DNA from 2 places in the Brevibacillus sp. BC25 genome. Region 2 is predicted to be linked to the other one. Evidence: predicted binding sites of a transcription regulator. Region 2 holds the regulator's gene; the other holds the start of a gene.
The links. Region 2 encodes NrdR, which represses ribonucleotide reductase genes. Its sites were predicted from a motif close to AACACNATATATNGTGTT; they were not measured.
Positions count from the first base shown of each region.

Region 1: a site for NrdR is predicted at 9,449-9,466, ahead of nrdJ (ribonucleoside-triphosphate reductase, adenosylcobalamin-dependent). Genes of this name have one in related genera too.

Region 1 covers NZ_AKIX01000071.1:21,294-36,836, forward strand. Annotated here, with positions in the region: gene mdh (malate dehydrogenase) at 475-1,413, opposite strand; gene icd (NADP-dependent isocitrate dehydrogenase) at 1,466-2,749, opposite strand; gene citZ (citrate synthase) at 2,899-4,011, opposite strand; gene ytvI (sporulation integral membrane protein YtvI) at 4,434-5,564, shown strand; gene PMI05_RS19315 (FxsA family protein) at 5,642-6,037, opposite strand; gene PMI05_RS19320 (thioesterase family protein) at 6,040-6,471, opposite strand; gene nrdJ (ribonucleoside-triphosphate reductase, adenosylcobalamin-dependent) at 7,091-9,352, opposite strand; gene pyk (pyruvate kinase) at 9,795-11,549, opposite strand; gene pfkA (6-phosphofructokinase) at 11,589-12,548, opposite strand; gene accA (acetyl-CoA carboxylase carboxyl transferase subunit alpha) at 12,770-13,726, opposite strand; gene accD (acetyl-CoA carboxylase, carboxyltransferase subunit beta) at 13,693-14,637, opposite strand; gene PMI05_RS19350 (hypothetical protein) at 14,658-14,840, opposite strand; gene PMI05_RS19355 (FadR/GntR family transcriptional regulator) at 14,922-15,543, opposite strand, start outside.
Region 2 covers NZ_AKIX01000015.1:13,402-28,944, reverse strand. Annotated here, with positions in the region: gene PMI05_RS03385 (efflux RND transporter periplasmic adaptor subunit) at 1-1,094, shown strand, start outside; gene PMI05_RS03380 (DHA2 family efflux MFS transporter permease subunit) at 1,110-2,684, shown strand; gene PMI05_RS30635 (hypothetical protein) at 2,746-2,886, opposite strand; gene PMI05_RS03375 (DMT family transporter) at 2,849-3,793, opposite strand; gene PMI05_RS03370 (N-acetylmuramoyl-L-alanine amidase) at 3,924-4,667, shown strand; gene PMI05_RS03365 (divergent polysaccharide deacetylase family protein) at 4,638-5,420, opposite strand; gene polA (DNA polymerase I) at 5,562-8,210, shown strand; gene mutM (DNA-formamidopyrimidine glycosylase) at 8,258-9,088, shown strand; gene coaE (dephospho-CoA kinase) at 9,145-9,753, shown strand; gene PMI05_RS03345 (lytic transglycosylase domain-containing protein) at 9,750-10,313, shown strand; gene PMI05_RS03340 (glyceraldehyde-3-phosphate dehydrogenase) at 10,490-11,536, shown strand; gene PMI05_RS03335 (HD-GYP domain-containing protein) at 11,597-12,730, opposite strand; gene nrdR (transcriptional regulator NrdR) at 12,868-13,347, shown strand; gene PMI05_RS03325 (replication initiation and membrane attachment family protein) at 13,500-14,939, shown strand; gene dnaI (primosomal protein DnaI) at 14,955-15,543, shown strand, end outside.

The DNA.
Region 1 (15,543 bases), on a different contig from region 2:
GGAGAAGCCCTGCCACATGTTTTCCAGTCGCCTGTACCCTCTCTGCGCTCGGGCGGTCTCCTTCCAAACATGTGACAGTGCTTTCGGACAGCTGTGGATATGTCTTGCTTTTACAACGTTTTGTAAGTGGGCTCAAAGAAGTTTTCTAGAGATTAAAACCACACGCTTTTTTCCTTGAGCCCTTTTTTAAAAAACTAAAAGCTACGTGGAAGAAGCGAATTTCCAGTCCAAGCGCCTCTGGAGCCCACCCTAGCGTAGGAAAAAATGGCGGGGAATTTCAGCTTCACTTATGAATGACATCCTCGAAACTTCTACGTTTGAAGCGCTCCCGCCATTTATTCCAGAGCGGACAGTCAATCCCCCTTGCGGGGCGTAGGCCGAAGCGTAGACTGGAAATTCGCTTCTTCCACCACCACAGCAGCATTAATAAAAAAAGACGCCTCCCCATAGAAAGGCGTCTTACATGTATTGATCTTATTTCAAAACAGCCATTACGCTGCGTACGGAGTCAGCAGACTTGTCGAGCGCTGCTTTCTCTTCGTCAGTTAGATCCAATTCGATCACTTTCTCGATCCCGTTTGCGCCGAGCAGAGTCGGTACACCCAGGTAGAGATCGTTGTAGCCGTACTCTCCTTGCAGAAGAGCGATAGATGGCAGAATGCGCTTTTTGTCCTTGATGATGGCTTCAGCCATTTGTACCAAGGAAGCCGCAGGTGCGTAGTAAGCGGAACCGTTCCCCAGAAGGTTTACGATCTCGCCGCCGCCCTTGCGAGTACGCTCTACAATCGCATCCAGACGGTCTTTCGGGATTAATTTTTCCAATGGGATACCACCAGCATAAGAGTAGCGAACCAAAGGAACCATGTCATCACCGTGACCACCCAAAACGAAGCCCGTTACGTCTTCTACAGATACATTCAACTCCATAGCCACGAAGGTACGAAAACGAGCCGAATCCAGAACGCCGGATTGACCGATTACGCGCTCTTTCGGGAAGCCCGATGTTTTGAAGAAGGTGTACGTCATCGCGTCAACTGGGTTGGACAGTACGAGCACGATAGAGTTAGGTGCATATGTTTTTACTTGCTCTGCAACAGATTTCATAATGCCAGCATTGGTGTTCACCAAGTCATCGCGGGACATGCCAGGCTTGCGGGCAATACCTGCTGTGATGATGACGAGATCAGCATCTTTGATGTCTTCATAGTTCGAAGTACCTGTGATGCTTGCATCAAAGCCTAATACTGGAGAGGATTCCATCATGTCGAGCGCTTTACCTTTTGTTGGGTTTTCCAGTTGCGGAATGTCAACCAATACTACGTCGCCCAGCTCTTTTTGCCCCAAAATGAATGCAGTTGTTGCACCAGTGAAGCCACTACCGATAACAGCGATTTTTTTACGGTTGAATGCCATGAACTATTCCCCTCCAAAAATGTAAGTGTAAAAATTTGTACCCAAATCTATCTTACATGTTTTGAATCAGAGCGTCAGCAAACTCGGAGCATTTCAGTTCTTGTGCGCCTTCCATCAGACGAGCGAAATCGTATGTTACTGTTTTCGCGGAGATGGTTTTTTCCATGGAGTTGATGATCAGATCAGCTGCTTCGTTCCAGCCCAGGTGACGCAGCATCATTTCTCCGGACAGGATCACGGAGGATGGGTTCACTTTGTCCAGACCAGCATATTTTGGAGCTGTACCATGAGTTGCTTCGAAGATCGCATGGCCAGTCAGGTAGTTGATGTTTGCACCTGGAGCGATACCGATACCGCCTACTTGTGCAGCCAGTGCGTCAGATACATAGTCACCGTTCAGGTTGAGTGTTGCTACTACATCGTACTCAGCTGGACGAGTCAGGATTTGTTGCAGGAACGCGTCAGCAATTACATCTTTCACAATGATTTTGCCAGCTGCTTCTGCTTCTTTTTGTGCTTTGTCAGCGTCGCCGCCTTCAGCTTTGATACGATCGTATTGTGCCCAAGTGAATACTTTGTCGCCGAATTCTGCTTCAGCTACTGCATATCCCCAAGTTTTGAAAGCACCTTCCGTGAACTTCATGATGTTACCTTTGTGTACGAGGGTAACGGATTTGCGGTTGTTCTCGATCGCGTAGTTGATCGCTGCACGAACCAGACGCTCAGTACCATCTTTGGAAACAGGCTTGATACCGATACCAGAAGTTTCTGGGAAGCGGATTTTCTTCACGCCCATTTCGTTTTGCAGGAAGTCGATTACTTTTTTCACTTCTGGAGTACCTTCAGCCCACTCTACACCAGCGTAGATGTCTTCAGTGTTCTCACGGAAGATTACCATGTCAGTCAATTCAGGATGTTTCACTGGGGATGGAACACCATCGAAGTATTGAACAGGACGTACGCATGCATACAGATCCAACTCTTGGCGCAGTGCTACGTTGATAGAACGGATACCGCCGCCTACTGGTGTAGTCAAAGGACCTTTGATTGCGATCAGGTATTCACGAACAGCAGTCAGCGTATCTTCTGGCAACCACTCGCTATATTGGTTGAAGGATTTTTCACCTGCGAATACTTCGAACCAAGCGATTTTCTTCTCGCCTTTGTAAGCTTTTTCTACAGCTGCATCCAGAGCGCGAACGGAAGCTTTCCAGATATCAGGGCCAGTACCGTCACCTTCGATGAAAGGAATGATCGGATTGTTTGGAACTACCAGTTTACCGTTATCCACAGTAATTTTTTCGCCTACAGTTGGTTGCGTCAGGTTTTTAAACACAAAAAATCCCTCCAGTGTTATATATATTTGGTGATTATGAATATTTCCAGACGTAGGAGAACTACCACTCACTTGTGGTAGTTCTCAAGCATGCGCTCAGGAGCGATCAGCCTGGCTGACCACCTGCCACGCTCGAAAATAGCGAGTTCTTAGCGGCGGTCAATTGGAACGTAGTGTTGGTTGACCGGACCGGTGTAGTCCGCGCGAGGACGGATCAGGCGATTATTTTCATATTGTTCCATGATGTGTGCCGTCCAACCGGACATACGGCTGATGGCAAAGATCGGTGTGAACAGGTCTGTTTCGAGACCGAGTGAGATGTAAACAGATGCGGAGTAGAAGTCAACGTTTGGCTTCAAGCCTTTTTCGCCGGAAATCATTTCATCGATCTTCACAGACATCTCATACAGCTCAGGGCGACCGATTTGCGCGGTCAATGCTTTAGACATTTCTTTCAGCCATTTCGCACGTGGGTCACCGTCTTTGTATACACGGTGTCCGAAGCCCATGATTTTTTCCTTGTTATCCAGCTTGGTGCGGATGTAGGATTCTACGTTAGCCATGCCGCCGATTTCATTGAGCATTTTCGCTACTGCTTCATTAGCGCCGCCATGCAGAGGGCCTTTGAGCGTACCGATTGCGGATACGATACCGGAATAAATGTCAGTCAGAGTCGCAACAGATACGCGAGCAGAGAATGTTGATGCATTAAACTCATGGTCAGCATGCAGGATCAGAGCAACGTCAAACGCTTTTACTGCCGTTTCTGTTGGCTCTTGGCCTGTGAGCATGTAGAGGAAGTTTTGTGCAATCGTGAAATCTGCACGTGGAGCTACTGGCTCCAGACCTTTACGCATACGCTCGTAAGCAGCGATCAAGGTAGGAGTTTGTGCCATCAGACGGATAGATTTCCGGTAGTTGGCTTCAGAAGACATATCTTGCGCTTCTGTGTCGTAGAGCGCTAGCGAAGAGACAGCTGTGCGCAACGCCGCCATTGGGTGTACGCCTTTTGGATAGTGGCGAATGCTTTCCAGCACTTCTTGAGCCACTGCTGCATTTTCACCCAATTGTTTTTTCAAAGCGTCTAGCTGATCACGCTTCGGTAACGCTCCATGCCAGAGCAAATATACAACCTCTTCAAAAGTTGCATGTTCTGCCAGCTCATCGATGTTGATCCCGCCATAGCAAAGAACCCCATCGACGATCGAACAGATGGATGATTGAGCGGCAACAACGCCTTCAAGTCCACGAGTAGTTGTCATAGAACTCCCTCTCCTTTTCCACTCAAGTAGTAGTGCTTATCTAGTCTTCGCTTGTCCGCCATGACTGATAAACAACCTGATCACGTTCAAAAAAGACTTTTTGAACATCCTATCTATGCAATTGTAAGCAGCGGTTTCTTTCATCCACCACTCTTGACAGGGAATGTATCCACGCAAATCCTCACATGGTCGTACATGAAAATGACGCTCATGTAAGGGGAGAGGCGAGAGAAAAGAATCCACTAAGACGACCCAATTATAAAAGATTATTGCGATTTTGTGAATAAGGTTGGCGAAAAAATGTTTCGAAGGGTGAAACGGAGTTTTGTTTTTTCGCGATTCTTGCTCCACCCATCAGGCATGCTGCATAATAGAAACATCAGTATTTTGTTCGCACCTTCGCGGCGGAAAGGAGAAATCGTTTGAATCAGGAAAACTGGGTAGAGCGCCTCTTTCAAATCATTCGCTTGTTATGGGTTTGCCTGCTTGTCTATGTAGGGATTTGGGTATTCCAACACGCAACACCCTTACTGTACCCATTTATAATCGCTTTAATCATTGCGCTCATCATCAACAAACCAGTTACGTTCATGACCAGAAAGTTCCGGATTCCACGCTGGCTTTCGGTCATAATCGCGCTCTTGGTTTTGATGCTGCTCGCTGGTGGAGCGGTCACACTGATCATCACGGAAACGGTCGTGGAAATCGGAGAGCTGGCCAAACGCTTGCCCGTCGTTTCACAGGAGCTAGCCCATTATTTGCAAACTACGATTTCTCAAGACTTTTTAATGGGACTGTACAATCAGATTCAGTGGTTTTATGCTCAGCTTGATCAAGGATATCAAGAGAAGCTCGCCAGTACGGTAGGCAGTACAATCTCGACCATCACGAATGTCGGACAGAACTTGATCGTCAAATTCCTGGATGGATTGAAAAACTTGCTTGTCTCACTCCCAAATATGGCGACGGTTTCTGTCATTTCCATCATGGGTGCCTTCTTTATCTCCAAAGATTTTGCTCTTTGGGAAGCGCGGGCTCGCCGTCTTTTGCCAACAGGGGTAAACAGCCGCCTCGATCAAATTTTTATTGATTTGCGCAATGCCTTGTTCGGGTTCGTCAAGGCGCAGCTGACTCTCATCTCCTTAACCGCTGCCATCGTGATTATTGGTCTGTTGTTCATGCGTGTCGAATATGCAATTACGATTGGCTTGATCACGGGCTTGGTCGATCTCTTGCCTTATCTTGGGACAGGGACCGTCTTTGTTCCTTGGATCATCTACATGTTTTTCAAAGGCAATTACACGATGGTCATCGGCTTGTCTATTTTGTACGGGGTCGTCTTGATTTTCCGTCAAATTATTGAGCCAAAAGTCGTTGCGGAAAACGTCGGTCTCGACCCTCTCCTCACGCTGGTCGCGCTGTTTGTCGGCCTCCAGCTGTTTGGATTCTTGGGCTTGATCATCGGACCTGTTTCACTCGTCATGATCAATGCTTTGGTAAAAGCCAACGTCTTCGTCGATGTATGGGGCTACATCCGCGGGAAGAAAACCTGACCCAATGTAAAAAGAACCGCTTACGAGCAGCATGTCACACAGCTCGGAGCGGTTCTTTTTTATAGGGAATATCTGTATTAGCGGCGGAAAAACAATTGAACACGACCAGACGAGATGAGATTCCACAGCCAGCGCTTCAACAGATGACGAATAATCATCCGTGTGTACGGAATGAGGAAGACCAGTCCAATCACATCCGTGACGAATCCAGGCAACAAGAGCAAAATGCCACCGATCAAAATCAAAACACCATCGATGAGCGAATCCGTAGGCATTTGCCCACGCGACAACTGGTGTTGGACCATCCGGAATACTTGCATCCCCTGCTGCCTTGCGAGCCAAGCTCCCAAGATCCCCGTAAGAATGACCAGCACGACTGTATTCCAACCACCGATCCACGATCCAATGGTAATAAGCCCCCAAAGCTCTAATCCAAACGCGACGACAAACAGAATGGCAAAAAAGCGGAACATGCCTATTCCCCTCCTTTATGCTGGGAGTCCAACCAATCATAGATGTCAGGCTCCGCTCGCGACAAGCGAATCGGCCTCAAAGCTGTGTTGGTAAATACATGCATCGTCTCTCCTGACACCAACAGCTGTTGGTCAGGCAATCTAACAATCTCGTAAGCAAAAGTGAGACGGACAGGACTCATCTCTTTTACTCGCGTCCGTATCTCTACCTCATCGTCATAGCGGGCGGGTTGTTTGTAAGAGATGTTCGCATCTGTGACAGGCAGAAGTACGCCTTTTTCCTCAAGCTCACGATAGGTGATCCCCGCATGGCGAATCAATTCTGTTCTTCCTACTTCAAACCAGTTCAAGTAATTCGTATGGTAGACCACACCCATCTGATCGGTTTCGCCATAGCGGACGCGCAATCGATGGGAATGAATAATGGGAGTCATTTTGGATCGCTCCTTTCTCTATAGGATGATTGTACCATACAAGGACAAGAAAATACGTTGCTGTTGTGGTGGGGAGGAAACAGGAGAAAACGCTCAGCTTCTTGTCCCTCCCGCTGTAGGATTGACTGCCCGACTCCATGCAAAAAGCGAAACCGCGTCCAAAGTAGTCCTTTCACCGAAGTAATTTCAGAGGTGGACGCTTAAGAGCGTGTTTCGCTTTTTGCATTCCGTCTCGGTCGGCGTCCCAAAGATCTTCGCTGTTTTCTCCTGTTTCCTCTCCGACCTTTCCGTGTTAGACGTGTCTTAAAGACATTAACAGATTGAAAAATGGCATCAGTTACGTAGAGAAGAATATTTCCAGACGTAGCGACTTGTGGAGTCCTACCGAGCTTCGAAGGGATTCGCGGGCAAAAGAAACGCAACCGCGCCCACGCGACGTAGCAGCTACCACTTTTGCGTTTCCCCGCGAATCCCTTCGGAGCGGGCAGTCCCAGCCCCCAGCAGGACGGAGCCTGGAGCCTAGACTGGAAATATTCTTCTCTCCACTACAGCCACATAAAAAAAACAGAGGTAAACTGATTTTTTTCAGTCTACCTCTGCCTTTCATTATTCGGATCGCTTAGCGAATCGGGCAAGCGCCGCCTTCGCAAGATTCAGCCGTGGACAGATCAGCCTCTCCGCCGGTTTCATACTGCTGTAAAATTGCAGGATCAAACGGCTTCATGGACTGTTTCAATGCCTCATACTGTTCTTTGGTGCACTCTTCGTATGGAGCCAATTGGTAGTTTCCTCCATCCAATTGCAAGAAGGATACACCTACGAAATTATCCCAGTTGTCGTAAACAATATCTTCTACTTCTACCCACTCTTCCTTGCGAACCGTAATGGTGTTCGAAGAGTTGTGCTCGGTATATTCTTTCTGGAAACGGAAGTACGTATCGAATTGGCGTTTTGCACTTACTTCGTTCTTCGTTTCTTCTGCACCTGATGCTACAGGGAAATCGATCACGAGTGTGCGTGCATTTGCCATGCGCTCTTCATACGTTTCACCTGGTGATCCTACCTCTGGGTTTACAGTCCAGCCAAGAGCTTGCACTGCTTTTGCCAATGGATCCTCAGCATTGATACGAATGCGGCGGATGTAGTACGGCGAGTGGGACCAGTGCAGACCACTGGAGACACCACCAGCTACCTGAGACAGCGTACCTTCCGGCTTCACGGTCGTTACCAGGAGTGGAGAGTTCACACGCAGCTCATACGCATAACGGTTCGCCTCGTCACGAGCAGCATCGCCCAGCTTGCGCAGCAGTTCGAGCTCTTGCTCTTCTGTATATCCAAGGGATGCCAACGCATCCTTCACACCAGTAAGGGAAGTTCCGAGCAAACGGTCACGCTGTTGAACGGTATCCCAATGCGGCAGCTCCAACGTAACCAGCGTCATGCGCAGACCGGCACGAGCAGATTTGCGTTGTGCTTCCAGCAAGCCATCGAGATCCAGATACTTGGATCCATCCGCGCGATCCTTCACGAATTCAACCAGATTGACTGTCGTCAGGTTGCAGACGCCATAAGAATCGAGCAGGATTTCTGCACAAGGGTTCAAGCCTTCTGCATTTGGACGACGACGGTTTGCTTCTTCCAAGTTAATGAAGCCTGGTTCGCCTTCCAATTGCATCAAGGTGAACACAAGGTTCAGGAAAGGCTTGGTCGGTTGTTTGGTAAAGGCGATCGAGTTGTTGGACATGCGGCGGTGATCCAGACCGGAGCGTCCATCTCCTACATTTTGGATGCTGTCAAACCACACAGGCTTGTGCACTCCCAACAGCTCGCCCACACGACGGTGGTGGTTCAACTGATCATCTGTCCAGAAGCCATTGATGCCGTATTTCGCCAGCATGCACTCGTAATCATCGTGATCGAACAGGAAAATTTCCGCTGTACGGCGTACGCCACCTACTACGACGTTTGCTCCGATGAGGTTTCCAATGTCGAGAATATGTATCGGACGGATTTTACCGTATCCTTTTTCATCACTCTCGATTGGTGCCAAATGCTGATCGATTTGGTTTTTCAACACTTTATCGATTCCTTCAAACATTTCGCGAAGCGGCTCATGACCACTAGCAGTACCACCAAAACGCTTCAGTCGCTCGCCTTTCGGACGCACACTGTTGTAAGAGATTTTCACAGTGTGAATGTGTTCATAAGTGGAATCTGTCAAAATTTGCAGGTAGAGACGCAGGGATTCTACCCAGCCTTCTTTACTGTCTCCCACATAAATTTTGGCAAAGCCGTTATCCAGTACATTCAGCTCAGAACGCTCCAGGCGTTGATGCTTTGGCAGCGGTCTGTATTCAGAAGAAAGCAGCGAAACATTCGTGCGAATCGGGCCCAGTCCAGCAGCCATTTCCTTCGTGCATTTGAAGCCTACGCCAGTTCCTACCAAGAGAAGGTAGAACAAATCGCCCAAGTCATCCCAAGACTTGATGTTCAGGAAGGAGCAGTTGAAGTTCGCCAACGGATACAAATCCGCTACACCGTTGTCTGCACCGCCAACCCACAAGGTACGGCCAGACAAAAACTGGCGAAGGTTAAACATGTTGTCAAACAAACCTTCTGCCTCTTTTTCCATTGCGCGAGAATCGGCGTACATTCCGATTTTGTTCAAATGCTGATAAGCCAGCTTAATATTGTAATCCACCGAGCGGCGGCAAGTTTCTTTCCACGTTTCTCGTCTTCCCTTTTCCGGTACAAAGCGAGAATAAGTACGGTAGTAAACAAATTGTCCCAGAGGACTCATATGGATCGGAAAATCAGAATATTGGTCTAAGAATTCATCCCGCAAAAATTGAGTTCGGGATACTGTTTCGGTCGCCAGCATATCGTTCCTCCTTCGAATCTTTCCTCTCTAGTTTAACTATCTTTATCTGAAAAACTCAATAGTTTTACCTATATATTGTGCGAAATAATTTTCGACAATACTAGATGTTGTGTTTGCTCTAAAAAAACACTTGACACAAAATCCCGAACATTGGACGTACAGAAGGACCCTTTTATGTTCAGCCTTTTCTTGGCAACGAGCGCTACAACACCCATTCTGTCATGATTTGGAAACCCCGAACGTATGGATTTAATCCGTCCTGACACAAAGCCACCGACCGATTTTAACAGATTCCCATTCGCTTTGCACCACCTAATAATCACCGTTATCTGGTAAAACTTATCAGGTAGTTCGTCGGCTAATCCTTTTTACCCCAAGCCAAAAAAGGGTGACGCTTGGTCACCCTTCAGAGGTATGCTGTATTAAAGATGAATAGTATTACCTATAGAATCCGGGCATGTCCTGAGTAAATATGCCCACGTTCAGAATCCACCGTTACGATTTGCCCGTCCTTCAATACATCCGTAGCAAATTGCACACCTACGATGACTGGAACGCCGAGATTCAGGCCTACAATGGCTGCGTGAGAGGTAAGTCCGCCCTCTTCGCAAATCACTGCTCCAGCCTTGCCAAACGCTTCAATCATATCGGAGTCGGTACCGATGGTTACGAGGATCGCCCCTTCTTCTACCTTTGCCAGCGCCTCTTCAGCGGATCTGGCAATAACTACCTTGTTTGTGACAACTTTTCGGCCGATTCCCTGTCCTTTTGCTACCACATCGCCAATGACGTGGATTTTCATCAGGTTCGTTGTCCCAACTTCACGGACAGGTACACCTGCTGTGATTACAACGAGATCGCCATGACGAACGAAGCCTGCATCAAGCGCCTCCTGGACAGACATCTCCAGCATTTCATCGGTTGTATTCGCCATTTCGCCCTTCACCGGGTACACACCATTTACGAGTGCAAGACGGCGAATAATCGCTTCATGCGGCGTTACAGCCACGATTGGTGCTTTTGGACGGAACTTTGATACCATGCGAGCTGTGTGTCCGCTTTCGGTCGCAGTAATGATTGCCGCTGCGTCCAGATCCAATGCTGCATTGGAAACAGCTTGGCTGATGGCATCGGTAATCGTCACTTGTTTGAGCTGTGCTTGTGCGTACAAGATCTCACGATAATTCAGCTCTTGCTCTGCACGTACAGCGATGCGCACCATGGTTTCGACAGACTCAACCGGGTATTTACCGGCAGCCGTCTCACCGGAGAGCATGATTGCGTCTGTACCATCGAAAATGGCGTTCGCAACGTCACTCGCTTCTGCACGTGTCGGGCGTGGGTTGCGCTGCATAGAATCAAGCATTTGTGTCGCCGTAATGACTGGCTTCGCGAGTTCGTTACACTTCTTGATCAGCTTCTTCTGAACAAGTGGTACTTCTTCTGCCGGAATCTCTACGCCCAAATCACCGCGCGCAACCATGATTCCATCTGTTACTACCAGAATTTCGTCTACGTTATCGACGCCTTCCTGGTTTTCGATTTTCGCGATAATATCGATACGCACGTTATGGCGCTCCAGGATTTTGCGAATCTCCAAGATATCCGATGCTTTTCGGACGAAGGAAGCCGCAATGAAATCGACTCCTTGTTCAATACCGAATTCGATATCCTGTGCATCCTTTTCTGTGATACCTGGCAAGTTGATTTTGACACCCGGAACATTGACGCCTTTTTTGCTCTTCAGTGTTCCACCGTTTTTGATCAAGCAGACGATTTCGGTGTCACTCACTTCCTGTACAGTCAACCCGATCAAACCGTCATCGATCAAGATCGTATCGCCGATTTTTACATCGCGAGGCAATTCTGGATACGTAATGGAGACGCGCTCAACAGTACCTGGTACTTCCTCAGTGGTGAGGATCAGCGTATGTTCTTCTACGAGCTCGACTGCATCTACTGCAAGCGTACCCGTACGAATTTCAGGACCTTTTGTATCCAACAGGATTGCAACGGGTTTCCCGGTTTCTTTTGATGCCTGACGAATGTTTACAATTCGTGCCGCATGCTCCTCATGGGAACCGTGCGAGAAATTCAAACGAGCTACGTTCATTCCTGCTTCGATCAATTTTTTCAGTGTTTCAACCGATTCACTCGCCGGTCCAATGGTACACACGATTTTTGCTTTCCTTAACATAGGATGTAAGCCTCCTCTACACTCCGAAAACTGTTAGTTTTATATAGATAGCGTGCGCGCCAATTGATAAATGGATAAATCCAATTGATGCTTTTTCGCCAATGCTTCTTGAAAATCAACGTCAACGATCTCGTTGTTCTGAATCCCAACCATTCGGTCCTGCTTGCCTTCCAGCAACAAATCGACAGCTGCTGCACCCATTCGGCTCGCCAGCATTCGGTCCATCGCAGTAGGGGAACCACCGCGCTGAATATGACCTAGTACCGTTACGCGAGTCTCCCAGCCTGTCTCTTTCGTGATCGCTTCGGCGTAAGAAGCGGCACTTCCTACCCCTTCCGCCACAATGATGATGGAATGCTTTTTACCACGGCGCTGTCCAGCATGCAAACGTTCAATAATGTCGTCCATATCCTGCGACGCTTCCGGGATAATAATGGACTCGGCACCAGCTGCAAGCCCTGCCCACAATGCCAGATCGCCAGCATCTCGCCCCATGACTTCAATAATGTACGTGCGTTCATGCGAGGTGGCCGTATCGCGGATTTTATCGATCGCTTCCACAACGGTATTCAATGCCGTATCAAACCCGATCGTGAAATCGGTGCATGGAATATCATTATCAATCGTACCCGGTACGCCAATAGTCGGGAAGCCTTTTTCGGTTAGCTTCTGTGCACCGCGAAACGACCCGTCTCCCCCAATGACAATCAGACCCTCAATTTCATGAGCATGTAATTGTTCCACCGCTCTTTGCTGTCCGGCTTCCGTCTTGAACGCTTCACTGCGAGCGGAGTAGAGAATGGTTCCTCCCCGTTGAATAATATCCCCAACAGAGCCTAGAGACATCTCCTTGATATCTCCCCTCATCAGCCCTTCGTATCCGTGGTAAACCCCAAACATCTGTACCTCGTGAAAATGAGCACGACGTACAGCCGCCCGGACCGCGGCATTCATTCCAGGAGAATCTCCACCGCTAGTGAGAACTGCAAGTTTCCGCATGGAATCCACCTCTCCAATCGTATCGTCTTTAGCATGTCATTTAACGGAAACAGTATGTACCATACTTTGTATGAAACATGCTGTATCACTCAAAACCTCATATCTGTTATACACTCAAAAGATATGTGCCATACTTTTTGAAAGCTCTGATAACTCTTTCATTCGACTTCGATTGTAGCAGATTTTCCTCGGAGAAAAAAGAAAAAAACGCCCCCTGTTTCTTACAGGGTGGCGAATTCTCCAATCTGTTTAAACTTCTCGTAACGGTCCTGTATCAATTCATCTGGAGTTAAACGGCCCAGCTGTTCTAGTTGTTCCGCGATGACCGCCTTGACCATCCCTGCCTGCGCGATCAAATCACGATGGGCTCCTCCGAATGGTTCATCAATAATTCCGTCAATGACTCCTAATTCCAACAAATCAGGAGCCGTAATTTTCATCGTCTCCGCTGCACGCATACCCAAGCTGGAGTCTCTCCAGAGAATCGCAGCGGCACTCTCCGGTGCAATCACGGAGTAATAGGAATTCTCCAACATAAAGATGCGGTTACCTACGCTGATCGCCAAGGCTCCACCGCTTCCGCCTTCCCCGATAACAATACAAATAATCGGCACGCCAAATGTCGCCATTTCACGCAGATTGCGGGCAATCGCTTCGCTCTGGCCGCGCTCTTCTGCCGCTTTTCCAGGATAAGCACCTGATGTATTGATAAAGCAAATAATCGGACGACCGAACTTGTCCGCCTGCTGCATAATACGCAATGCCTTCCGGTAGCCTTCTGGGTGAGCCATCCCGAAGTTGCGCTTGATGTTGTCTTTTGTGTCTTTCCCTTTTTGGTGACCGATGATCGTAACGGGGCGCCCATCCAGCTTGGCAATTCCACCCACAATAGAATGGTCGTCTCCGAACAAACGGTCTCCATGAACCTCGATAAAATCAGTAAAAAGTAGTTGTATATAGTCCAAAGTCGTTGGCCGTTCCGGATGACGAGCCAGCTGTACGCGTTGCCATGGAGTCAAATTACCGTAAATTTGCACAGCAAGCTCTTTTGATTTTTGTTCGAGACGCTGTATTTCATCAGAGAAATCAATTCCCTTTTCCTCAGTAAAACGGCGCAATTCCTTAATCTTATCTTGTAATTCTACTAATGGCTTTTCAAAGGAGAGCTCGCCTGCCATGTTTCTACTCCTTCCCGAGACGTGTGCATCTCTACCAGTTTGGACAGCGTATTTCGCATATCCTTACGGTGTACCACCATATCGAGTTGCCCGTTTTTTAACAAGAATTCCGCTGTTTGGAAGTCTTTTGGCAACTCCTGACGGATCGTTTGCTCAATGACTCGACGCCCAGCAAAACCGATCATAGCTCCTGGTTCTGCGATATTATAATCTCCCAACGAAGAAAAGCTGGCTGATACGCCACCATATGTAGGATTCGTCATGACCGAGACAAACAACAAGCGTTCGCGATCCAATCGAGACAACGCTGCGCTGGTTTTCGCCATTTGCATCAGACTCAATACGCCTTCTTGCATACGTGCTCCACCAGATGCACTGAACAAAATGAAAGGCAAACGCCGTTCGATCGCTTGCTCAATTGCGCGCGTGATTTTTTCCCCGACGACTGATCCCATACTCGCCATACGGAAACGAGAATCCATGACCCCAATCACGATGCGGCTTCCAGCCAGAACACCTTCGCCTGTAATGATCGCCTCGTTCAAATTGGTGTTGGCCATATCTTGCTCCATTTTTTCCAGATAACCAGGAAAACCGAGTGGATTGGCGGTAATCAAATTGGCATCAAATTCTTCTGTCAGAACCCCATCATCCAGAAGCGCTTGCAGACGCTCTGGAGCGGACATGGAGTAATGGAACTGGCAGCCTTTGCAGACGCGCAAGTTCTTCTCCAAATCCTTTGAGTAGTGAATCGTCCCACAATGTGGGCATTTATTCATTAATCCCTCAGGGACTTCCTTTTCTTTCGTACCCGCTTCCTTGCTAATGTCGGTGGAAGCAGGGACACGTGCTAGTGTCTCTGAAGGAACTGTAGCGAATTTGCGCTTCTTCCCAAAAAGATCTTTAAGCACAGGTACACCCACCTTTCTCTTCAGTGAAGGATCGTGCCGAGTACATCCCGGACTTCGTTTAGTTCGCTCTCCGGCACGAGAATCTCGTATTGCTTGGAGACCTTGCCCTCGCGAACCTTTACCAAAAACCCTTCATCTGTCAAACGTTGCTGTATCCGTTCTGCAATTCTAGCGCTAGGAGCGATGTAGATGACCGTCCACATACTGGCTTCCTCCTCAATCGTCCAATACAGGACTGCATCATCATATCACAGCGCCAGCGCCCCTCGCAAATTGGGGGAAAACTAAAGCTTGCTGTTCTCCAAATGCTTCTTCATTCTCTCTAATGCGACGTTCACATCGCCTTCGCGAATGGCTTCCATAATCTGTCGATGCTCTACGAGTGCTGCACTCGCTCTGCCTTCGCGCGACAGTGATTCAATGCGGATACTGTTGCTGTACTCAACCAAAGGCGTCCAGATGCGATGCAGAATCGAGTTGCGGCTGGAGCGACATATGACACGATGAAACTGATAGTCTTCCTCCGCAGGTACCTCGCCTCTTGCTACTCTTTCCTCCGCAATTGCCAGGATGCGCTCCATTTCATCAAAATGCTTGTCAGTCGCCCGTCTACAGGCTAAGCGGACAGCATCCAGCTCTAGCATTCGCCGCATCTCGATCAAGTCCTTCTTGGTTTTGGTATCCCGTAGGATAAAAAAGCCAAGAATATCGATCAGCCTATTGTGTCGGTAATGCTTGAGGAAGGTGCCTTCCCCGCGACGCGTCTCAATGAGTCCGAGCAGCTCCAGAGCCCGAAGAGCCTCGCGTACAGAGGAACGACCTGCTCCCAGCTGCTCGGACAGCTCTCGCTCAGACGGCAGCTTGTCCCCGGGTCGCAAGTTTTGCTCCTGAATGATTTCATGAAGT
Region 2 (15,543 bases):
CCTCTGCCTCTACCGGCGTCATTGCCAATGGTAAGGTGGTAGCATCTGAGGAGATCCAAGTCGTTTCTAAAGTATCTGGAAAAGCAGCGAGCGTGAAGGTAAAAGAAGGCGCAGTCGTCAAGCAAGGCGATGTTCTGGTCACGCTGGAGGCAGCCGATTATCAGCAGCAGATCAATCAGGCACAGGCAGCCATTGCAGGCGCTCAGGCAAAGCTGAGAGATACGAAAGCAGGTGCACGCAATGAGCAGCTGACGCAGCTTGGAAGTATTGTTACCCAGGCAGAAGCCAGCCTGAAGGTGGTCGAGAGCAACTACAACCGGATGAAAGCACTGTTTGATGCAGGCGCATTGTCCCAGGCGGAGCTGGAGAAATCTTCGCTCGAATTGGAAAAGGCGCGCACAGGTCTTGAACAAGCGCAAGCCCAATTCGATCTGGCAAAAGCAGGCCCAACTGCCGACACAGTAGCGGCTCTGCAAGCAGAAGTAAGCCGTTTGGGCTCCAATCTGGAGCTGGCGAAAAGCAATTATGACAATACCATTATTCGTGCGCCAATCACAGGTATCGTCGCCAAGCGCTCGGTTGACCCAGGAGAAATGGCAGCAGCGGGGACACCTCTCATGGTGCTAGTGAATATGGCAGATGTCAAAGTAGAAGCAAGCGTACCGGAAAACCAAATCAACCAAGTGAAGGTCGGTTCTACTGTTGATGTGAAGGTAGGCAGTCTGGGTGGGAAAGTGCTGAAAGGTACCGTTGAGTTTGTCTCTCCGATTTCGGATACAAACAGCAGTTCTTTCCCAGTCAAAGTGAAGGTAAATAATCAGGACGGCTTGCTGCGTGCAGGGATGGTAGCAGAAGTCATGCTCCAGGGTCAGGCAACGCCAGGAACAAAATTACCGACGTCAGCCGTGCAGGAAAAGGACAGCAAGCATTACGTCTATACCGTAAACGACAACGTTGTACACCAGGTGGAAGTAGCGGTGGAGAACGCAAGCGGCGAATGGACAACTGTCACGAACGGCGTCAAAGACAATGATCAAATTGTGCTGAACCCGACAGACAAACTGTCCGAGGGCAGCAAGGTGATCGCAAACTAACGGGGGTGTTGACACATGGCGGAAGCGGTGGCACACCGAGAGGAGAAAAGCGGGAACGGCGGCATGTGGCTGTCTCTTCTCGCCATCCTCTCAGGAACCTTCGTTGCGATTCTGAACAATAGCTTGATTAACGTTGCCCTACCTGCCATGGTCAATATTTTTGGTTCGACTACCGAGACCATGCAGTGGGTATTGACCGGATATATGCTGGCAAACGCCGTCATGATTCCGATGAGCGGCTCGTTGTCTGCCAAATTCGGGGCGAAAAAAATATTTGTACTCTCCTTATCCGCGTTTACTTTTTCGTCCATCCTTTGTGCCTTGGCGTGGAGTGACTCTTCGCTGATAGCCTTTCGCGTCGTGCAAGGTGTCAGTGGGGGGATGATCATGCCAATCGGGATGTCGATGATTTACATGATCGTTCCGCGTGAAAAGATCGGAATGGCATTGGGGATATTCGGTATTGCTTCGATGACTGCCCCTGCGTTGGGCCCGACATTGGGTGGATATCTCATCGAATTTTTAAGCTGGCAATTTCTTTTTCTGGTTGGTGTACCCTTTGGTATTTTTGCGGTGATCATGAGTATCGTTCTGCTCAAGGAAACGCCGAAAAAACCAGAGTTAAAGTTCGACTTTTTGGGAGCATTTCTTGCCATCGTCGGTTTCGGGACGCTGCTGCTTGCTTTAAGTAAAGGGCAAGCAGAGGGCTGGACCTCCTTTTTCATCGTCAGTCTGTTTTTCGTTGCCGTGATGAGCTTGATCCTGTTTGTTTGGGTGGAGCTGGGGAAAGATAGTCCGCTGCTTGATTTGCGGCTTTTGAAGATACCTACCTTCACCATCAGCATTTTGACATCCGGCTTCGTCATGATGGGGATGATGGGCGGTATCTTCCTGATGCCGATTTTCCTCCAAAACATTCAGGGATTGACGGCTATGGAGTCAGGAATCCTGCTGATGCCGCAGTCGATTGCCATGGCAATCATGATGCCAATCAGCGGAAAGCTGATGGATAAATACGGGATCGGACCGATTGGGCTGATCGGCTTGACCATCATGAGCATCACGACGTATGAACTGCACAATCTATCTGCTGACAGCATGCATTCGTGGATCGATATGATCTTGACCATTCGCGGGATTGGAATCGGATTGTGTATGATGACCCTGTCTACTGTAGGGATGAACGCCGTTCCACGTACAAGTGTGGGGGATGCCTCTCCGCTGTCCAATGTATTGCGTCAGGTCATGAGCTCGTTTGCCATTGCGATTTTGACAGTGATCATGCAGGCGCGTCAAAATTTCCACATGGCTTCAATCTCTGAAAACTTGAATACGGATATGGCGATGCAGTTTATCAGTGGCATTTCAGGCATGTATGCACAAGTAGGGGTAGATGCGGCGAGTGCGTCAGGGGGAGCCAGCGCGATTTTGTACGGAATGATGGCAAAAGAATCGTTGGTTCAAGGCATCGGGGATACTTTCCTCGCCTCCGTTATCCCTATTGTCCTCTCGATTCCACTTCTGTACTTCCTGCATAAAAAGCCGAAAAAAACGCAACAGGTACCAGCAGCCGAGAAGGCAACAGCCTAATAGCAAGGGGCAATTCCGCAAGTCTTATCGAAGACTTCTTAGGAATTGCCCCTTTTGTCTGTTAGGACATCATTTTAAATAACCAGTACAAAATCCGTCCTACGATGTAGCCAAGAAGAATTGTCCAGCCAATCTTCGCCCAAATACTCAGTCCCTTGACGAAATCACGCAAGCTTTTTCGGTTCTCCGGTTGCTTGTTCAATGGAGGACACTCCTTTAGCAGGTTGGTTAAAGCGAATGAACACATAAATGCCGGCGATAATGATCAAGCCGCCGATCCATTGCGGAGGCGTTACCACTTCACCCAAGATGAAGTAAGCGAGAATCGCAGTCCCGATCGGTTCTCCCAAAATCCCCATGGATATCGTCGTCGTATTGAGCCATTTAATAATCCAGTTAAAAATAGAATGTCCAAGCAAGGTCGGGAACAGGGCGAGACAGAAGAACCAGCCCCAATCTGCCGCAGGGTAACCGACGAGTGAATACCCGAAAGCCAGATCATAGGCAACCAGAATCACGCTGGTGGCCGTATAGACGACGAGTGTGTAGGCAAAGGAGGACATATGCTGGCGAACGTACTGCCCGACCAGCCAGTAGCCCGTCACGGTGACAGCTCCCATCAATGCGAGGAAATCACCCCACAGAGCCATGCCGCCTACTTGAAAATCTCCCCAGCCAATCACGAAGCTTCCCGCAATCGCCAGCAAGCCGCCTGATAGAGCCAGGAATCGAACTTTTTCACCAAAAAAGAAATAACCGCCGATGAATGCAAATAATGGCTGCAACGTAACGAGCACAGTAGAACTGGCTACAGACGTGTAGTTCAGCGATTCAAACCACAACAGAAAGTGGCTTGCCAAAAAGGCTCCGGATAAAATACAGAGTAGCCACACTTTTTTGGACATTTTTCCAATCTCTGCGATGGCACCACGATTCCAGATTAAAAAAGGAAGCGTTAAGAGAACAGAAAAAATCAGGCGATACGTAGCGATAATCGGAGCAGGTGCATCCGATAGCTTTACAAAGATCGCAGAAGAGGAAATGGCGATCACCCCGATTAAGAGAGCCAAATACGGGGGGAATAACGGTTTTTCCAAAGATTGATTCATTAGTACACCTTCTTATGCGGGTAAGATCATGTTTCATTATTGTAATTGTACAGTTGGATTAAAAAATTCACAATGTTATGTGTACCTCACCGCCTGAAAGGTTTCTTTTCAATCCGGTTATCCTACAGGCATGAGAAACTTACAGGCTATTTTCCGTATCGCTGCTTTCATACTTATCCTCATCTGTATCCCGACGCGAAGCGAGGCATTGCCGCTCACCCCATTTCACATTTTGATTGATGTAGGTCATGGGGGTGTAGATTCGGGAACCTCTTATGGGGATTTGTACGAAAAAGACATCAATCTGCAAATTGCCAAGCAACTATACCAACAGTTGACAGAAGCTGGCTATACGGTGGCCTTGAATCGGAACAAAGATATCGCACTGAGCGATGAGAATCGGTGGTTGGACAACCGATCAAGGCACATTCGGGATTTGGCGCAGAGGAAGAATTTGGCGAAAGAGATCGGTCCCCAGATGTTGCTCAGCCTGCATGTAAACTGGGCGTCTAATTCGCGGCGACGGGGTGCCATTCTTTTGTACCAAGATACCGAACAAAGCTATATGCTGGCAGAACTGCTGCAAAACTCGCTGAACAAGCTGACAGGGACGAGCAACCAGCCAGTCAGGGGGAAGACGTACTACATGCTGCGTCATAATTACTGTCCGTCTGTCATCGTAGAGATGGGTTTTATCAGCAATGTACATGACCGCGAAATGTTAACGAATCCCAAAGCACAAGAAAAAATCGCTCAGGCTATTACAGAAGCCGTGAGCGAATACGTAAAGCTGTCGGGAAATCTGAAAACGGAGGCTCGTGTGGAGGAGAGCTGGTGGCGAAAATTAATGAGCAGTTTGCTGGATAAGCTTTGAAATGGTTACAAATTCGGCCTCCTTCTGAATTCGCGGGATGTACTGGCGCAGAACGGAGGCTGTTTTCTTGCCAGGAGGCCCAACATGGCCGATCGCGATACATAAGGGATGGTTGTGGATTCGTTTGCAGACGAGCTCCATTTGCTTCGTAATATGTGGGACAGAGTACACGTCATCGAGAAAAATTTGATTCACTGCATGAGGCACGCCCATTTCAGCCGCGATTTTCGCCGCCACGCTTTTATCCGTGGTTTTGCTATCCAGGTAAATGAGCCCACGCTCCTTGACAACCTTCATGATGATGCGCATGATTCGCTCGTCAGCCGTTATTTTAGAGCCCATATGGTTGTTCATGCCAATCGCATGTGGTACATCGGCAATCGCTTTCTCCACGCGACTGCGAATCTCATCGTCGGACAGATCAGCCGTAATAGCTCCAGGACCGAGCCAGGAGCGTTTTCCTTTCATCGGCTCCATCGGCATGTGAACGAGTACATCATGTCCTTTTTGATGGGCGAGCTCGGCATCCTGCTTCGTGCTTGGCAGAAACGGCATGACGGCAACGGTTAGAGGGACTGGCATCGATAATATTTCCTCCGTCCCTTGCATGTTGTTCCCGAAGTCATCAATGACAAAAGCCATCAGCTTTTTGTCAGCGGGCTCAGGCTCTGCATGTGGGGTCGCTGCTACTGGTATTGACCCGAAGGAAAGAAATAGCGTGAGCAAGAGCGGAATCATTTTCCTCCCATTCATAGGTTCACCTTCCTTGTCCATTTTTTTCATAGTCTGTTCAATCACCTTGTTCTTTACCCGCCATATCTACGGCTTGGCTTTGATGTTTGCCCTATGTTACGATTAAAGATAGTAGTTTTGTAACGAGAGGGGTCGAATTCCTTGAGTCATTTTGTGTTGATTGACGGAAACAGTGTTGCGAACCGGGCGTTTTATGCGCTCCCTTTATTGTCTACATCGGCAGGACTGCATACGAACGCAGTGCTGGGCTTTACGACTATGCTGTTAAAAGTGTTGGAGGAAATGAAGCCAACGCATATCATGGTTGCTTTTGACGCGGGAAAAGTCGTGTTTCGCCATAGCGAGTATGCAGAGTACAAAGGGGGACGCAGCAAAACTCCGCCGGAGCTGTCTGAACAGTTTCCACTGATTCGGGAGCTGTTGGATGCCTTCTCAATCAAACGCTTCGAGCTAGAAGGCTACGAGGCGGATGACATTATCGGTACGTTGACGAAGCAGGCAGATGAGCAAGCTTGGAAAACGACTGTCATTACCGGAGACAAAGATATGCTGCAGCTCGTGTCTGAGCATGTATCCGTCGCTTTGACGCGCAAGGGTGTAAGTGAAATCGAGTTCTACACTCCGCAAGAAATTCACGAAAAGTACGGCCTTAAGCCGCTGCAAATAATTGATCTGAAAGGCTTGATGGGGGATTCGTCCGACAACATTCCAGGTGTCCCTGGTGTTGGGGAGAAAACAGCTTTGAAGCTGCTGCACGAATACGGCTCTGTTGAGCAGGTACTGGAAAACATCGATAAAGTGTCAGGCAAAAAGCTGCAAGAGAACCTGCGTGAGAATGTAGACAAGGCGAACATGAGTAAAGCCTTGGCAACCATTTTGCGTGAAGCGCCTGTGGAGCTGGATGTGCAAGAGACTGGCTATGAAGGCTATGAGGGTGTACCTCTAAGCGAGTTCTTTAAAAAGATGGAGTTCAAATCGCTGCTGTCCAAGATCAAAGTGGCACAGCCAGTAGATGGAAGCGGACAAGCAGACGCCAAGCCGTTTTCGTTTGAGATGATTGCAGAGGAAAACAAAGCGGCGTACGAGTCCAAGCTGACTTCGCCAATGGCTCTTTACATCGAAATGGACGGGGAAAACTATCACCATGCGCCATTCCTCGGAATTGGACTGGCTGTGGAAGATACGGTGATGTTCGTTCCGTGGGACGTAGCTAAGGAATGGAAGGCACTCTGTGAGTGGCTGGCTGATCCGACGAAGGAGAAGTGGGTATTTGACGGCAAGCGAGACACGGTTGGACTCGCTTGGCATGATTTGGCGATAAAAGGCATCAGCTTTGATGTGTACCTCGCTTCTTACCTGCTGAATGCGGCTGAGAGCAACCCAACCTTGGATAGCATTGCGGCCCAATACGCACAGACACGAGTATTGTCAGATGAAGAGGTGTACGGCAAGGGTGCCAAACGTCTTGTTCCTGAAATGGACGTGCTGAGCGAGCATGTGGCGCATAAAGCGGCTGCAATCTGGCAGAGCGTACCTGTATTGCGTGAGCAGTTGGCGGAAAACGAAATGGAAAAACTGCTCGGTGAATTGGAAGCCCCGCTGAGTATGGTACTGGCTCTCATGGAAAAGCAAGGCATCAAGGTAAACAGTGAACGCCTTGTGCAAATGGGGGAAGACTTGGACCAAAAGCTCGCGGGTCTGACAGATCAGATTTACGAGCTGGCGGGTGGGGCATTCAACATCAACTCGCCGAAGCAATTGGGTGAGATTTTGTTTGACCGCTTGTCTCTACCTGTATTGAAAAAGACCAAAACAGGTCCTTCTACCAGTGCGGATGTATTGGAGAAGCTCGCTCCGTACCATCCGATCATCGATGCGATCCTGATCTTCCGTCAGCTCGGTAAGCTCCGCTCTACGTATATTGAGGGCTTGACCAAGGAAATCCATACGAAGACGAGCAAGGTGCATACGCTTTATAACCAGGCGACTACGGCGACAGGGCGTCTGTCCAGTACGGATCCGAATCTGCAAAATATCCCGATCCGCATGGAAGAAGGACGCAAGATTCGCGAGGCGTTTATCCCGTCGGAGGACGGCTGGTACATGCTGGCGGCCGACTATTCCCAGATTGAATTGCGGATTTTGGCCCACATTTCGCAAGACGAAAATTTGATTGACGCCTTCCAAAAAGGAATGGATATTCATACCCGCACCGCCATGGACGTATTTGGTGTGAGTAAGGAAGAAGTGACCTCGCTAATGCGCCGTCAGGCAAAAGCGGTCAACTTCGGGATTGTATACGGCATCAGCGACTACGGTCTGTCGCAAAACCTCAATATTACCCGTAAAGAAGCCGGGGACTTCATTGAGCGTTACTTTGATGTCTTCTCCGGTGTGAAGCGCTGGATGGACGAGATTGTCCAACAGGCGAAGGCGGATGGCTATGTGACGACCTTGTTGAACCGCCGTCGCTACCTGCCTGATATTCGCAGCAGCAACTTTAACCTGCGTTCGTTTGCCGAGCGTACTGCGATGAACACACCGATCCAGGGTACTGCTGCCGATGTGATCAAGCTGGCGATGATTCGCATGCAGGAGGCAATCGAGGAGAAAGGTCTCGCTAGCCGCATGCTTTTACAGGTGCACGATGAGCTTGTATTTGAAGTGCCAGAAAATGAGCTGGAGGTCATGCGCAAGCTGGTGCCAGAAGTGATGGAGAGTGCGCTGTCCCTCAACGTGCCACTCAAGGTGGATGTCAGTGACGGACGTACCTGGTACGATGCGAAGTAGGCATGCCTAGAACATAAGATGGATAGACAGCGAGAGGAGGAGGGCATATGCCAGAATTGCCTGAGGTAGAAACCGTCGTACGGACTCTGCGTGGCTTGGTTATGGGAAAAACGATCGAGAGAGTAAGTGTTCATTTGGCGCGTATTGTGCGTCAGCCAGATGACGTGGAAGCTTTCAAATCTCTCTTGGTGGGACAAACCATCCAGGATATCCAACGGCGGGCAAAATTCATTCAGTTTTTCTTAAACGAGGATGTGCTCGTGTCCCATCTGCGTATGGAAGGGCGCTACGGCGTGTATCAGGCGGATGATCCCGTTGAGAAGCATACCCATGTCGTCTTCCATTTTACGGACGGAACAGAGCTGCGTTATCGGGATGTTCGTCAGTTTGGGACGATGGATCTGTTCCCTAAGGGGAAGGAAACAACCGTCGGACCTTTGGCAAAACTGGGGGTAGAACCGCTAGATAAAAGTTTTACTCCCGAAGTTTTGGGGAAATTGTTAAAAGGACGGTCAACAAAAATTAAGCCGCTTCTCCTAAACCAGGAATGTATTGTAGGACTGGGGAATATTTATGTGGACGAGTCACTCTTTAAAGCAGGCATTCATCCGGAGAAACCAGCAGGAAAGCTGACAGATAAAGAAGTTATCCGACTGCACGAAAGCATCGTCTCTACTTTGCAAGAAGCGGTAGAACAAGGTGGTAGCTCCATCAAGTCGTATGTGAACGGACAGGGCGAGATGGGAATGTTCCAGCAATCGCTATTAGTTTATGGACGAAAAGATGAGGCGTGCACGAAGTGCGGGGCCGAAATCATTCGGTTTGTAGTCGGCGGCAGAGGGACGCATATTTGTCCCGATTGCCAAAAGAACCAGTAACTAACTTCGAGAAGTTTTTCACAAAGCAGTTATATCAGTTCGACCAAGGGAGGAGGATGGGCATGATACTAGGATTAACAGGCGGAATTGCCACTGGGAAAAGCACGGTTACAGGTATGCTTCGAGAGCGCGGAATTCCTGTCATTGACGCTGACCAGATCGCCAGAGAGGTTGTAGAACCAGGTAAACTGGCCTATGAAGCGATCGTGCGCCATTTTGGAAGAGAAATCCTATTGGAAGATGGTCAGATTGATCGGAAAAAACTAGGTGAGATCGTGTTTTCGGACGAGTCCGAGCGTCAAAAGCTGAACGCCATCGTCCATCCCGAGGTACGCCGCGTCATGCGGGAAGAGGCCGAAACAGCAGAAGCGAATGGAGCCGAGATCGTCTTTATGGACATTCCTCTGCTGTATGAGAGCAAGCTTACGCATATGGTAGAAAAAATCGTGGTCGTCTATGCGCCCTACGAGATGCAATTGGCGAGAATGCTGGAGCGCGACGAATTGGAAGAAGAACAAGCACGAAAAAGACTGCGGGCGCAGTTTCCCATTGATCAGAAGAAGCAGGGCGCAGACTTTTTGATCGATAATTCTGGTTCGCGTGAAGAAACCGAGCGTCAAGTGGAGGCGGTATTGGCCGCGATTCGATCGGAGCGTCAATCATGAGTTTTGGCAAACGTGCAGCATTGATTTTGCTCGTTTTGGCGAGTGTATTTCTGCTGCTAAACACGCCATTGGTGTGGAAATGGATGTACCCGATCAAATATGAGCAACAGATTGTGACGGCTGCACTAAAATATGAGGTGGATCCTTATTTGGTATTAGCCGTCATTCGTTCCGAGAGTGGGTTTGCGACAGATCGCGTTTCGAAAAAAGGTGCGGTCGGGCTCATGCAAATCATGCCGGATACAGCGCAGTGGATCGTCAAGGAGGCAGGCTTCCGTCCAAAGGACAGCGAATACTTGTACGACCCCGTCATGAACATCGAGATTGGGACATGGTATCTCGATTTTTTGCTGTCCCGCTATGATGGCGATATCGTCAAAGTCATTGCAGCCTACAACGCCGGTCCGGGCAAAGTAAACGGATGGCTCGCGAGTGAGCAATGGAACGGAACTCGCGAGACGATTGAGGACATTCCATATGGGGAGACCCGTCAATATGTCCAGCGAGTGCTCTATTATCATGATCGTTATAAAAATATATACGACTTTCAATTACGTTAAAAATCATGAAAAGCCGCTTCTCTTGCTGATAAGAGAGCGGCTTTTTCCTCTTTTTTTTGGGTAGGGTAAATCGTCCAAATATTTATTTTTCAGTAAAACACATTGATAATTGTGTCATACTTATTATAATAAAAGTATCAGATAAGCGTAACTCAATTCGAAAGGGGTTTCTATATATGACAATTAAAATCGGTATTAATGGTTTCGGACGTATTGGCCGCATGGTATTCCGCCGCGCTATTCAGGACCCCAACATTGAAATCGTTGCAATCAACGCTAGCTATCCAGCGGAGACGCTTGCACATTTGTTGAAATATGACACGATCCACGGACGCCTGCAAAATAAAGTGGAAGTCCAAGACAACAAGATTATCGTAGATGGAAAAGCAACAGTTGTACTGTCTGACCGTGATCCGCTGAAGCTGCCTTGGGGTGACCTCGGAGTCGAGATCGTTGTAGAGGCTACAGGTAAATTCAACAATCGCGAAGGTGCTGGCAAGCACCTGCAAAGCGGTGCGAAAAAAGTTGTGATTACAGCACCAGCGAAAGAAGAAGACGTTACGATTGTGATGGGTGTAAACGAAGGCACCTACGACCATGCCAATCATCACATTATCTCCAATGCTTCCTGCACAACCAACTGTCTCGCACCTGTGGCAAAAGTGCTCAACGATGCATTCGGTATCGAACAAGGTCTCATGACTACCATTCACTCGTTTACAAACGATCAGGTGAATCTCGACAATCCGCATAAAGACCTGCGTCGTGCACGTGCAGCTAGCGAGTCCATCATTCCAACGACGACAGGAGCTGCTCGTGCAGTAGGAATCGTTTTGCCAGAATTGAATGGCAAACTAAACGGTTTTTCCTTGCGCGTACCGACTCCAAACGTTTCTGTAGTAGACTTGGTGGTCAATACGAAGAAGCCAGTTACATTGGACGAAGTAAACCGCGTCCTGCGTGAAGCGAGCGAAGGCAGCATGAAAGGCTACCTCGAGTTCTGCGATGAGCCGCTCGTATCCAGCGATTTCAATGGCAACGATCACTCCTCGATCATCGACGGTCTGTCTACGATGGTAATGGGAGACAATCAGGTGAAAGTGATTGCTTGGTACGATAACGAGTGGGGCTACTCCTGCCGCGTCGTAGACCTGGTTCGCCACGTATCTGAGCAGCACAATCAAGCTGAAACAAAAGAAGCAGCTGCCGTTGGTGTAAAATAAGCAGCATAAACAAAACCCCTTTGCCGATTTCGAGCAAAGGGGTTTTTGGTTGCTTCGTATTTACGATGAGGTAGGAGATTCATCTAATGAGTTCACGTTAAACAGATCATCATCTTCAAAGCCGACAATGAACAGTCGGATGTTCGCCTTGAGATCGAGGTCATAAGGGGTAGGAACATCGTTTCCTCGGCCGTCCTTTAATACCCGTACAGTGGGACGATGTGAATAGTCTGGATCAACCCGACTCACTACCCCGACTTCACCAGTATTCAAAACGACGCTGCTTCCAATCGGGAAGATAGCAATGTGCTTGATAAAGGCATTTACTAGATGATGCTCGAATAGCGTACCGCCAGAGCCTAGGAGGTACTCGACAGCATCCTGTGGCATGTACCGCTTGCGCCATGGACGTGGGGAAGTCAATGAGTCATAAATATCACAGAGACCGACGATTTGTGCGAATTCGTGAATTTGCTTGCCGGATAATCCCTGTGGATAGCCACTTCCATTTAGCCGTTCATGGTGCTGCAAGCAGACGTGTGCTGACATAAGCGAGATGTCATGCTGCTTTCGTAACAAGTTAAAGCCAAGCATCGTGTGCTGTTTGGCGATTTCCTTCTCTTCGTCCGTCCAACGCTCTGTTTTTTGCAACAGCTCTTCAGGCAGGCTTATTTTGCCGATATCGTGCAGCATGGCGCCTACGCCTAGGTTTATGAGCTGTGTGCGATTGTAGCCCAGAGACATGCCCACAGCAGTCGCCAGCACGGCCACATTCACGGAGTGATGGTATAAGGATGGCGAATGAGAAGAGATCGTCGTCAAATGTCCAACCATTTGCTTGTTTTGCATCAGGTCGTCCAAAATAGAACTAAAGGCACGCTGAAAATGAAGGCCCATTTCTTTTAAGGAAATTTTCCGGGCCAGCTTGTTTGAGTTTGTAATTTGTTTGATCGTCTTCTCGATGGCTTCCACAGCTACTTGTCTAGTTTGTGGGCGAATCACTTCTTCCACAACGATGTCACTGGTACGGGGATCATCGATATACACCGAATCAACACCAGCTCGCTCTAATCCGGTGATGAGTCGTTCCGTTAATTGCATACCGGTTCCAAGTAGCACCTTTCCATCATCTGTGAAGACCGTACGTCCCAATTTCATTCCAGGCTGTAGGTGCTTTAAAGATACTAAACGCATGACTATCCCTCCAACAGTACCATAATTGTACTCCATTCGACTTATGCTTTAAATAGGTACAAGGATTGACTTGACTTCTGACAGGAATATGAGGGACACTGTAGACAAGTATTGTCAGTATTGGAGTTGATTCTGATATGCGTTGTCCATTTTGCGAATATAATGGGACTAGAGTCCTGGATTCACGTCCTTTCAATCATAATAAATCCATTCGTCGTCGCCGCGAGTGCGAAGCCTGCGAGCGCCGTTTTACTACCTTTGAAATGGTAGAAGAAACACCTTTGTTAATTGTGAAAAAGGACGGAACACGCGAGGAATTCAGTCGAGACAAGATATTGCGCGGATTAGTGCGTGCTTGCGAAAAGCGTCCCGTACCGTTGGAAGTGCTTGAAAATGTAGTGAACGACATTGAAAAAGAATTGCGCAGCTGCGGGCAAGCAGAGATCCAAAGCAATGACGTTGGGGAGAAGGTCATGGAGCGTTTATACCATGTCGATGAGGTCGCATATGTACGCTTCGCCTCTGTATACCGCCAATTCAAAGATATCAATGTATTTATGAAAGAGCTGGAGGAGCTATTGGCTCAAGCGCGAAATAGCTCGTTTCCAAAAGAATAGATAAGCTTTTTTCTGCCAGACTCGCAACTTCTCACTCGCTCTTGCGGCCGATCCGCTAGGGCTTCTTTGGCTTTCCAGCTGATTTTTCCGCGAATGAATGGGGAGTCGTGCTATAATAAAAGAATCGAATTTTGTCAGGAAGGAAAGATCTGATGCGTCGTTTAGTTTGGAACGAGTTGTTGCCGAAGGATCGTTATCTGGTGCGGATGGCAAGACCGATTGGCTTTGCCGAAATGGGCTTTGTTACGCAGCTATATTTGCCGATCATCGGTGTCGAATCGTACGCTTTCTACCAACTGCTCGTCCATGGCGTGCAGGAGGTGAGCGGAGCCTCCTCGGAGGGGACCCATCGCAGTTTGATGCTGACGACTTCGCTTTCTTTGGATCGGCTATTGGATGCGCGTGAACGTCTGGAGGCAATCGGGCTAGTCGAGGTGCGCCGCAGGGAAAATCAGCAGCGTGACTATTATTACGAGTACTTAATCAAACCGCCGCTTAGTCCGGCTGAGTTTTTTGCAGACTATGTACTGTCGTTGATGTTGTTAAACAAAATCGAAAATGTTCGCTATTCGCAACTGCGCCAGCATTATGCAGATACTCTTGGCAGTCAGTTGGATCAAGAATACTCCATTGTGGAAAACGTCACGAAAGATTTCCATGATGTGTTCCAGTCGTTGAAACAATCGGAGCTGGAAGTGAAAAAAGGGTCGGAGCGAGACCAATTTTTAACCGAGATGGACACCAGCTTCCCGCAAGCGCCGATGAAATCTGGCTATGAGGCACAGGTCAACCACTCGCTGAGCGTATCGTCCTTGCGCCTGTACTTGCCGGATAATGCCGACTCGGTCAAAGTTTTGGAAGGCAAGAGCATGGAGCTGTTGTTCTCGCTGTGCCATTTCTATCAGCTGGACAGCTGGGGGATGGGGCAGGAGCTGCGTGATTGGACGCTGTACAAATCGGATCGGAGCTTGGACGGAGAAGTTTTGCGCAAGCGTTTGGTACAACGCTACACGGAAGACAAGCTATACCGAACGGCGCCTGCAACTGACATGACAGAGGATGGCTGGGGACCTGGTCGCTTGCCTGAGCCTGGCAGTGAAGCCTTTATCCGTGCTTGTCGCCAGCTATCTCCGGTGACCCTGTTGGAAAAGGTCGTTGGTGGCAGAATCAGTAAGGTGTTTTTGGAACGTGCTGAAACGCTTGTATTTGCGGATGGGATGCAGCCGGAAGTCGTCAATGCGCTGCTGCTCCATACGCTAGCCAGCATGCAAATGGAGCTGCCAAAAGCGTACATGGAGACGATTCGTGATAGCTGGAAAGCGAAGCGGATCGCAACAGTTGACGAGGCAGTTAAACAGATCCTCGAACGTGCTGATCAACGGGCACAAACAGCCGAGAAGGCAAAAACGGGCAAGAAGGAATCTGCTCCTGTCAGACGCAACGGTAGAGCTATCTTGCAGGACAAGCTGCCAGCATCTGTCGAGTGGCAGCTGTCGCAGGAGAAAACCGCAACGGACGCTGAAAAGAAACAGTCCATTCAGGATTTTCCAGACTTGCAGAAAAGACTGGAAACCTTGCGAAAACGGAAATAAGGAGTGTGAGGGAACGTGGAATCTATCAGTGAGTTCATGCAAGAGCTCGCCAAACGAACACCGCGTCAGTTGCTGACACCGGATCAGCAGTTAGATAAAATGTTTCGTTCGTCAGCATATTTAAAAGCATTTCAACAAGAGCATCCCGCATTGACTCGAGACGATTACCTTCGCTCGCTCTCCAACATCTATACGGCAGTCAAGGAGCAGTATTGGTGTGAGCGTTGTCCGGGTCTTGGCGAGTGCCCGAATCTGGTCAAGGGGCATAGCACTCAATTGGAGCTGGCTCACCAACATATTATCAGCTCGATGACGCCCTGTTCCAAGCAACTGTCGCACGAGGAAGAGATTCGCCGCCGCCGATTGATGCGCAGTTATTACGTTTCCGAAGAGACTTTGAACGCGAGCTTTGAGGGCTTGGTCATTGACTCCGGGAATTTGGCTACCGTAGATGCCGCGATTCAGTTTTGTGAAAAAGTCGGAACAGGCGAGCGGGTAAAAGGACTTTATTTGCACGGTCCGTTCGGTGTTGGAAAAAGCTACATCATGGGAGCAATCGGTCGTGAGCTTTCGGAGCGCAACGTTGCTTCCTTGCTGGTTTATG